DNA from 3 places in the Streptomyces sp. NPDC053560 genome. Region 2 is predicted to be linked to each of the others. Evidence: riboswitches for the same ligand, from Rfam matches in the RefSeq annotation. Region 2 holds a riboswitch; each other region holds the start of a gene.
The links. Region 2 has a riboswitch for cyclic di-AMP ahead of ACIGQF_RS13165 (transglycosylase family protein). Riboswitches for the same ligand answer to the same signal wherever they lie in the genome.
Positions count from the first base shown of each region.

Region 1: it holds a riboswitch for cyclic di-AMP, as region 2 does, so the genes downstream of both, ACIGQF_RS24595 (NlpC/P60 family protein) here and ACIGQF_RS13165 (transglycosylase family protein) in region 2, are expected to answer to the same signal.
Region 3: it holds a riboswitch for cyclic di-AMP, as region 2 does, so the genes downstream of both, ACIGQF_RS27830 (M23 family metallopeptidase) here and ACIGQF_RS13165 (transglycosylase family protein) in region 2, are expected to answer to the same signal.

Region 1 covers NZ_JBITXI010000010.1:173,753-177,019, forward strand. Annotated here, with positions in the region: gene pcrA (DNA helicase PcrA) at 1-1,074, opposite strand, end outside; cyclic di-AMP (ydaO/yuaA leader) riboswitch at 1,581-1,762, shown strand; gene ACIGQF_RS24595 (NlpC/P60 family protein) at 1,770-2,939, shown strand; gene ACIGQF_RS24600 (hypothetical protein) at 3,063-3,267, opposite strand, start outside.
Region 2 covers NZ_JBITXI010000005.1:112,720-115,986, forward strand. Annotated here, with positions in the region: gene eno (phosphopyruvate hydratase) at 1-286, opposite strand, end outside; gene ACIGQF_RS13165 (transglycosylase family protein) at 648-1,325, opposite strand; cyclic di-AMP (ydaO/yuaA leader) riboswitch at 1,330-1,543, opposite strand; gene ACIGQF_RS13170 (transglycosylase family protein) at 1,778-2,758, opposite strand; gene ACIGQF_RS13175 (cytochrome P450) at 2,927-3,267, opposite strand, start outside.
Region 3 covers NZ_JBITXI010000012.1:163,398-166,664, reverse strand. Annotated here, with positions in the region: gene ACIGQF_RS27835 (M16 family metallopeptidase) at 1-998, shown strand, start outside; cyclic di-AMP (ydaO/yuaA leader) riboswitch at 1,342-1,500, shown strand; gene ACIGQF_RS27830 (M23 family metallopeptidase) at 1,513-2,343, shown strand; gene ACIGQF_RS27825 (GntR family transcriptional regulator) at 2,577-3,267, shown strand, end outside.

The DNA of each region.
Region 1 (3,267 bases), on a different contig from region 2:
GAGGATCGTCTGCGAGGAGCGGTAGTTCTGCTCCAGCAGGATCGTCGTGGCGTTCGGATAGTCCTCCTCGAACTGGAGGATGTTGCGGATCGTGGCACCGCGGAAGGCGTAGATCGACTGGTCGGCGTCGCCCACGACGCACAGCTCGGCGGCGGGCACCTCGTCCGTCCCCGGGCCGACCAGCTCGCGTACGAGGGTGTACTGGGCGTGGTTGGTGTCCTGGTACTCGTCGACCAGGACGTGCCGGAAGCGGCGGCGGTAGTGGTCCGCGACGTCCGGGAAAGCCTGGAGCAGGTTCACCGTCGTCATGATGATGTCGTCGAAGTCCAGGGCGTTGGCCTCGCGCAGCCGTGCCTGGTACATCGCGTAAGCCTCGGCGAGCGTCTTCTCAAAACCGTCGGCCGCCGTCCCGGCGAAGTCCTCGTGGTCGATGAGCTCGTTCTTGAGGTTGGAGACCTTGGCACTGAAGGACTTCGGCGGGAAGCGCTTCGGGTCCAGGTCCAGATCGCGGCAGACCAGGGCCATCAGGCGCTTGGAGTCGGCGGCGTCGTAGATCGAGAACGATGAGGTGAAGCCCAGCTTCTTGGACTCGCGGCGCAGGATGCGCACGCACGCGCTATGGAAGGTGGAGACCCACATGGCGCTGGCGCGCGGGCCGACCAGCTCCTCCACGCGCTCCTTCATCTCGCCCGCGGCCTTGTTCGTGAAGGTGATCGCGAGGATCTGGCCGGGGTGGACGTGGCGCGTGCCGAGGAGGTGCGCGATGCGGTGCGTGAGGACGCGGGTCTTGCCGGAGCCGGCACCGGCGACGATGAGCAGCGGCGAGCCCGTGTGCACGACGGCGGCCTTCTGCTGGTCGTTCAGCCCCTCCAGCAGCGCGGCCGGGTCGACGGCCGGGCGGGCGGCGCCGTCGCGGTAGTACGCGTCCCGCTGCACGGGCGCGTCGTAGCGGCCACCGAAGAGGTCGTGCGGCACCTCCTCCACTGCCGGACGGTCCTCGTCCTCGGGAGGCGGCGGCTCCTCGTCCTTGGGGTCGAGGTCCGCCAGGAAGCTGTCGTCAAAGAGGCTGCTCATCGCCCACCGAGTCTAGGCCGCCCCACCGACAACCCGGCCCCGGCCGCGGAATTCCGGGCTCAAGGATCCGGCGGAGGCGCGGTACGGGCGGGTCGGAGCGCGGCGGGAGCAGGGCCGGAGGGCCGTACGAACAGGGGCGAGCGCGACCTGAACAGGAACGGAGGACGGAACGGAGGACACGGCCCCAACAGCGGCGGAGAGCGGCGCGGAGGATACGGCACCCCGCCGCCCGTCACGGACGGACAACGGCACCGGACATTCCGTGGTCATGACAGCCCTCACATCGGCACGGACACGATCAGGTCACGAAAAGATTGCGGGCAAATCGAACATCAGCCTTCACAGAAGCCACACGAGTTGGCTACCGTGCCGACCGGGCAGCCCGCCCCACCGTCCGGTGACAGCACCGGCACGGGCCGCCCCGCCGAGTCCGGCCTGTCGTACGCACGGCCCTTGCCATACGCATGGCAGCTGTTCGTACGCACGGCAGCCGGAGCCGGGGACCCTCCCTCCTGTCGCCGACTTCGACGCAGGAGGGCCCACGTACGACCGGGGTGAATCGGTCTCTGCGGAGCGATCCGTACGGCCGTAGGGCACCTTCCGTAGCACCAGTGGGCACGCGCCCCACGCGCGCGCTCATGCGCCCGAACCCGACAGCTAACCCGGTAGGCGGTCCACGGAAGGAGTCGCCGGCCTTGGCGTCTCATCGCAAGCCCCGCACCCGCATGCTCACCGTGCCCGCACACCGCCGTACGGCGGCCGGGCTCACCACCGCGGCGCTGGCCTCGGTCACGCTGCTCACCCAGACCGCGGACGCGTCCCCCAGGAAGCCCGCACCTTCCATAGAGGAGGTCAAGAAGAAGGTCGACGGCCTGTACCGGCAGGCCGAGGTCGCCACCCAGAAATACAACGCCGCCAAGGAACGCTCCGCGACGCAGCGCGACAAGGTGGACGAACTGCGGGACGCCGCGGCCGAGCGGACCCAGAAGATGAACGACGCCCGGCGGGAGCTGGGCACCTTCGCCTCCGCCCAGTACCGGTCCGGCGGGCTGAGCCCGACCGCACAGCTGATGCTGGCGCAGGACCCCCAGCAGTTCGTGGACCGCAACCACCTGATGAAGCGGCTCACCGGCCGCCAGCAGGAGGCGGTCGCCGACTACCAGGACCAGCAGGCGCAGGCCGCGCGCAAGCGTGCGCAGGCGACGAAGGGCCTGGAGGAGCTGCAGAAGTCCCAGGAGTCGCTGAAGACGTCCAAGCAGGAGGTCCAGGGCAAGCTGACCGAGGCCCGGCAGCTGCTGTCCCGGCTGACCGCGCAGGAGAAGGCGCGGCTGGCGGAGCTGGAGCGCAAGAAGAAGGCCGAGGCGAAGCGCAAGGCCGAGGAGCTGGCGCGGGAGCAGGCCGAGCGCGAACGTGAACAGGACGGCGCTGCGGGCGGCACGGACGGCGGCTCCGGCTCCGGGACGGGCAGCGATTCCGGGACCGGCACCGGTTCCGGGGTGCCCGACGGTTCGTACGCGACCAAGGCGGAGAAGGCGATCGCGTTCGCCCGCGCGCAGATGGGCAAGCCGTACGTCTGGGGCGCCACCGGGCCCGCGTCGTACGACTGCTCGGGGCTGACCCAGGCGGCGTGGAAGGCGGCCGGCGTCTCGCTGCCGCGGACGACCTGGGACCAGGTGAAGACCGGCACGCGGGTCGCGACGAAGGATCTGCAACCGGGGGACCTGGTGTTCTTCTACGACGACATCAGCCACGTCGGGATGTACATCGGCGACGGCAAGATGATCCACGCCCCGAAGCCGGGCGCGAACGTACGCGTGGAGTCGATCTACTACATGCCGATCTACGGGAGCGTACGACCGGCCTGACGTACGACCGGCCTGACGTACGACCGGCCTGAGGCAACTCGCAGAACGACGAACCGCGCGGCCGCCCTTCGAGGGCAGCCGCGCGGTTCTCGCGTCCGGCGGGACTCTCAGGTCCCGGGGCGCTCAGGTCCAGAGGAGCGCGATGAAGATGTTGACGACCGTGAGCAGACCGACGAGTCCGAAGAGCGGCTTCTCCACCTTCTCCTCGTCACGCTTCACGTAGACCAGACCCAGGATGACGATCAGGACGGCGAGCTTGACGCCGATCTTGATGTTGTTGACCGAGGCGTCCTGCATCTGGTTCAGACCGACCAGGATGACGCCGGTC
Region 2 (3,267 bases):
CGAACATCGCCTGGTCGATGAGGCGCTGCTCGGTGGCGTCGTAGCCGACCAGCTCGGGGCCGATCTGCTCGATCACGGCGAGGACGGCCTTCTCGACGCCCTTGCCGAGGTAACGGTTCGGGTCGCCGTCACGCAGCTCGATGGCCTCGAAGGCGCCGGTGGAGGCGCCGGACGGCACGGCAGCGCGGCCGGTGCTGCCATCGTCGAGGCCGACCTCGACCTCGACCGTGGGGTTGCCTCGCGAGTCGAGGATCTCGCGAGCTACGACGACGTCGATCGACGGCACGTTGTCTCCTTCATGGGTGTCATCTGGAGTTCTGCAACACGAGCCTAACGGCCCGGGGACCGTCCGCCTGCCCCTAGCCCCTTCCGTGAGACGAAAAAGGACCCAAAGGCCCTCAATACGGGAGGTAAGAACCGGTTTTCATGGCGGACATCTCCGCCATAACAGGCACTACGCATCTGAGCGGCGGCCCGCCCGGATGCCTGCACGCCGAAGCCGCCCCGCAAACGTGAAGCCCCGCCGTGACGCGCTCGGGGGCTTCGCGTCGCGGCGGGGCGGTCACACGGGCCGGGCCGCGCGCCGATCGTGCACCGATCGGACGGCGGCCCCGGCCGGGGGCCTGTCGGGACCCGTCAGAGGCGGATCAGACCTCGAGCTTCTGGCCCGGGAAGATCAGGTCGGCGTTGTCACCGACGGTCGACTTGTTGTTCTCGTAGACCGTCTTCCAGTTCTTGCCGTGCGCCTTGGCGATCTTGCCCAGGGTGTCGCCGGACTTCACGGTGTAGTTGCCGTGGCCCTGCTTCGGGGCGGCCTTGGGCTGCACCGGCTGCGGCTTCGGGGCGGCCTGCTGCTTCGGCGCCTCCTGCTTGGGGGCGGCCTGCTGCTTGGGGGCCTCCTGCTTCGGGGCCTGCTGCTGGGCCTGGCCGGAGCCGGTGTCCACCTGCGCGGCCGGGCCACCGGAGGTCAGGCCGCCGGCACCGGCGCAGCCCCAGGCACCCGGGCCCTGCATGGCGAGCAGCTTCTCGGCGGTGGCGATCTGCTGGTCCTTGGTGGCCAGGTCGGCACGCGGCGCGTACTTGGTACCGCCCGCGGCGGCCCAGGACTGGTTGTTGAACTGCAGGCCACCGTAGTAGCCGTTACCGGTGTTGATCGACCAGTTGCCGCCGGACTCGCACTGGGCGACCTTGTCCCAGGTGGCGACCGAGGCGGCGTTGGCGGAACCGGCGGTCATCAGCGGGACGGCCACGGCGGCGCCGGCGACACCGGCGAGCGTGACGACGCGGACGGCCTTCGAGGGGCGGCGGTGCTTGCCCTTGAGCATGGTTGTTCTTCCTCACCGACGCCTGCGAGGTGAGCTGTCGGGTTCGGGCTGTGAGTGGCCCGGCCGGATGCGCTCTCCGCACACCCGGCTTCACCCCAAGCCGCCCGCTGCGTTTCCGCTGCGGTGACGGCACTTACCTTGGGTCCCCCGCTCCTGCCTACGGCGCTTGCGCGACGGTTGTCCGACCGATCACCGGCAGGATTCGGCGAATGATCGGCGGGCTCGCTTGGTGCGAGCGGTGAAGAACGTAAACACACACCCCTCGCCGGTTCAAACCACCCTTTCGTAGGACAGTTGACCGTTTTCGATCATCGAAACCATCCGTTTGCGCAGGTCGAACACGGTATGGAAACAACGGACACGGCGGACGGAAACGCTCCGGGACGAGACCCATGTCTCACTTTCCCCAATTGGGTACAACCCGGCCGCACTTATGCCGCCCGCCCCCTGCGTCACTTCCCCAGATCGAGCCGCTGACCAGGGTGGATAAGGTCCGGATCGGTCCCGATGACGCCCTCGTTGGCGTCGTACAGGCCGGTCCAGCCCCCGGTCAGCCCGCGCTCCTCGGCGATCGCGGACAGGCTGTCGCCGGGCCGCACCGTGTACGTGTCGTCACCACCCGAGGTACCGCGGTGCGCGTCACCGCCGCGCGAGGCGTGCCGCCCCGCGGAACGGCCGTCCTTCCCCTTGCCGTCCGCCTTCTCGCCCGCACCGTCGCCCGCCGAACCGCGGTGGCGGCCGGTACCGGGCGCCGAGGAGTCGCCGGAGGGCGTGGACGCGTCACCGGAGGGCCGGCCGGCGGAGTCCGCACCGGAACCCTCATCGGCGTCCCCGGCGCCCTTGTCCGTGGCGTCGCCGGACGGCTTCGAGGTGGCGTCGCCGGACGGCTCGGCGTCGGGCTCGTCCGCAGGCGGAGTCGTGGCCTTGCCGGACGGCTCGGCCGTGGCGCCGTCGGACGGCTCGGAGGAGGCGTCGCCGGACGGCTGCGCCGTGTCGTCACCGTCCTCGTCGCCCGCACCGGCGGACGGGCCGCCGGAGGCGTCGTCGCCGGACTCCGAGGGCTGCGGGTCGGGCGTCTCCGACCCGCCCGGGTCCACGTCGGGTATCAGGCCGTCCAAGTCCAGCCGGGCGTTGACGGCACAGCTGGGCCAGGCGTCCGGGCCGCGGTCGTTCAGGATCGACTCGGCGACCGCGATCTGCTGGGAGCGGCTGGCGAGGTCCGGGCGCTCGGCGTAGGACTCGCCGCCGTAGTCCCGCCACATCTGGAGGGTCAGCTGGAGCCCGCCGTAGAAGCCGTTGCCGGCGTTCGCGCTCCACATGCCGCCGCTCTCGCACATCGCGACGCGGTCCCAGGTGGCGGTGTCGGCGGCCTGCGCGCCGCCCGCCGTCAGCAGCGGCAGGGCCAGGCCTGCACCCGTGACGGAGGCCGCCACCAGGAGGGCGGGGGCCTGGCGGGGGCGGCGGTGTCTACCGGTGCCGGAGCGCATGCGAGTGCCTTTCGAGCGGCGGCTTGAGTTGTCGCACGCAAGGTAGCGGGGGCCCGGTCCGGTCTCAAGCCGGTGTAGCGGAGATCACGCGTAGATCACGCCGCTGACGCCACGTCAGCTCAGGCTCCGTTCCGCACCCTTGTCTCGTTCCGGTACCTGCGGGAATGCCCGTTCTGACGCCCCGTCCGAAGCACCCGCCCCTTCCGGCGTGAACCGCACCGGCAGCGCCCGGAGGCCCCGCATGATCAGGCCGCCACGCCACCGCAAATCGTCCGGATCCGCAGCCGCCTCCAGATCGGGCAGCCGGGTCAGCAGGGTCGCCAGCGCCGTACGGCCTTCGAGGCGGGCCAGCGGCGCGCCCAGGCAGTAGTGGATGCCGTGCCCGTACCCGAGGTGCTGGTTGTCGCGGCGCCCGAGGTCCAGCGTGTCCGGCTCCTCGAAGCGCTCCGGGTCCC
Region 3 (3,267 bases), on a different contig from region 2:
TGCGTGCCCCGGCCTTCCCCGACGGCGAGATCGAGCGCCTGGTGCGCAACCGTCTGGACGAGATCCCGCACGAGCTGGCGAATCCGGGGCGCCGGGCGGCGATGGCGCTGTCCAAGCAGCTGTTCCCGGCCACGGCCCGGATGTCCCGGCCGCGGCAGGGCACGGAGGAGACGGTGGCGCGTATCGGCGCCGCCGCGGTGCGTGCCTTCTACGAGGCGCATGTGCGTCCGGGGACGGCCACGGCCGTGGTCGTCGGTGACTTCGCCGGGGTGGACCTGGACGCGGCGCTGGAGGAGACCCTCGGGGCGTGGGCGGGCTCGACCGCGGAGCCGGTGGCGGCCTCGCCCATCGTGGCCGACGACACCGGCCGCGTCGTGATCGTGGACCGGCCCGGTGCGGTGCAGACCCAGCTGCTGATCGGCCGCATCGGCGCCGACCGGCACGACCGGGTGTGGCCGGCGCAGGTGCTCGGCACGTACTGCCTGGGCGGCACGCTGACGTCCCGGCTGGACCGTGTGCTGCGCGAGGAGAAGGGCTACACGTACGGCGTCCGGGCGTTCGGCCAAGTGCTGCGGTCCTCCGCCGACGGTACGGGCGCCGCGATGCTGGCCATCAGTGGCTCGGTGGACACCGCCTCTACGGGGCCCGCGCTGGAGGACCTCTGGAAGGTGCTGCGGACGCTGGCCGCCGAGGGGCTGACCGACGCCGAGCGGGACGTGGCGGTGCAGAACCTGGTCGGTGTGGCGCCGCTGAAGTACGAGACGGCTGCTGCTGTCGCGGGGACGCTCGCCGACCAGGTCGAGCAGGAGCTTCCCGACGACTTCCAGGCGCAGCTGTACCGGCGGATGGCCGAGACGGGCACGGTCGAGGCGACCGCCGCCGCGGTCAGCGCCTTCCCGGTGGACCGGCTGGTGACGGTTCTGGTGGGCGACGCCGCGGAGATCGCGGAGCCGGTGCGGAAGCTGGGCATCGGCGAGGTGTCGGTCGTCAAGGGCTGATGCGGAGCGGGCCGGCGGCGGAGCTGTACCGCCGCCGGACGTCGCGGTAACGGTTGTGAATTCGCCCGCGCCGTACGGCGGGAGGGCGGGCCGGAACGGGGCGTACCGGTGCCGTCACGGGGTGGCGTGAAAGCCGTCAACGCCGCCCACATATCAGGACATAGTGGATCCCGGGTCGCCAATGCGGCCCGGGATCTCTGCTTTTGTCCGGAATGCAGTAGGTGGTTGCTCGCGAGCCGTGTGGCGTCCGGCACAAACTCCTGTTTCTGTTTGCTGATCGCGAGATGTCCCGTTTAGCGTCGGTCCGGCTGTTCGACAGAAGTGCGCCGCACCCGCGGCCGCCGGGCAGTCATCGCCGAGTCCCCGTACGGCGCGAGCCAGGGGAGCCGGGGACCCACATGTCCCTTGGGGTGAATCGGGCGACTCCCCCCGGAGCCGCCCGTAGGAGACCTTCCTGCTCCGAACCCGTCAGCTAACCCGGTAGGCGAGAAGGAAGGAAAGGAGTGCGCCGGTCATGGCGTTCACCCGTGCCACCGGCAAGCACCGCCGCCCCGGCCGTGCTGCCCGGACCACCCGCAACATCGCCGGCATAGCCGCGGCGACCGGCGTCGCCGTTTCCATCGCCTCCCCGGCGCTGGCCGCGAACGAGGACCCGGCCGCCACCACCGACACCGGCCTCACCCGCGCCATCGCCGACACCGGCGACCGGGTCGCGGACAACATCGTCGCCCAGGCCGACGCGCAGGAGGAGGCCGCCGAGGTCGCCGCCGCCCGCGCCAAGGTCGAGGACGCGGCCGTCAAGAGCGCCGAGGACGCGAAGAAGAAGGCCCAGGACGAGCGCCGCAAGGCCGCCGAGGCCGCCAAGAAGAAGGCCGAGAAGAAGAAGGCCACCGAGGCCCGCGCCTCACGCTCGGAGGCCCGTACCACCCTCAGCGTCTCGGGCTTCGTCGCGCCGATCTCCGGCAGCTACGTCTCCACGCCGTACAGGGCCTCCAGCGGCCTGTGGTCCTCCGGCAGCCACACCGGCATCGACTTCCACGCCGCGTCCGGCACCGCCGTCCACGCCGTCGGCGCCGGCACCGTCGTCGAGGCCGGCTGGGGCGGCGCGTACGGCAACAACGTCGTCCTGAAGATGGACGACGGCACCTACACCCAGTACGGCCACCTGTCGTCCATCGGCGTCTCGGTCGGCCAGAAGGTCTCCGCGAACCAGCAGATCGCGCTGTCCGGCAACACCGGCAACACCACCGGCCCGCACCTGCACTTCGAGGCGCGCAGCGGCCCGGAGTACGGCTCGGACATCGACCCGATCGCGTACCTGCGCTCGCACGGCGTCAACGTCTGACGACCGCGCACCGTACGGCGCACTCCGCGTATCCCGAAGCCCCGGCCCGACGGCCGGGGCTTCGGCGCACCCGGACGCGCTTCCGTCCCCGCGTTCCCGCGCACCCCTTTCCTCGGCCAAAAAATATCCAGGAATTCGTCACGGCCATCGGAAAAGGCGGCCCGGTGTCATAGAGTCACGGAAAAGGCGCCGCCCGGCGGCGTTTCCGGAGGATTGCGGCGGAGGCACGGACGATGCGAGGAAATATTTCGGCGCATGTGGTCTGCACGGCGATTCGCGACGACATCGTCTCCGGCGCGTTCCCGCCCGGCTCCCGGCTGATCGAGGAACTGCTCGCCTCCCGGTACGGCGTCTCCCGCGTCCCCGTACGCGAAGCGCTGCGCACCCTGGAGTCCGAGGGGTTCGTCACCACTCGCCGGCACGCGGGCGCGTGCGTCGCCGAGCCGACCGAGCAGGAGGCCGCCGACCTCCTGGACATCTGCCTCCTCCTGGAGCCCCTGGGTGCCGCCCGTGCCGCGGCCCGCCGCTCCGCCGCGCACCTGAAGGTGCTGCGCGGCCTGGTCCGGCTGGGGCGCGCGAGAGCCCGCCACGGCAACCCCGACGACCTGCGCCAACTGGACGGCTGGTTCCACGGGACGCTCGCGCAGGCGAGCGGCAGCGCCAGTATGACGGCGCTGCTCGTGCAGGTACGCCGCAAGATCGACTGGGTGTACGCGGTCGACCTGGGGCGGATCTCGCCGGGGGACGTGGACCGCTACTGGCAGGAACTCGGCGCGATCGTGGACGCGGTGGCGCGCGGTGACGCCGAACGCGCCCGCGCACTGACCGCCGCACACGTGGAGCGCACGCTGCCCGCCCACCGGCTGCGCCGTCCCGCACCCGCGGTGAGGGAAGTGAAACCGTCCGTAAACATGGCGCGCGCCC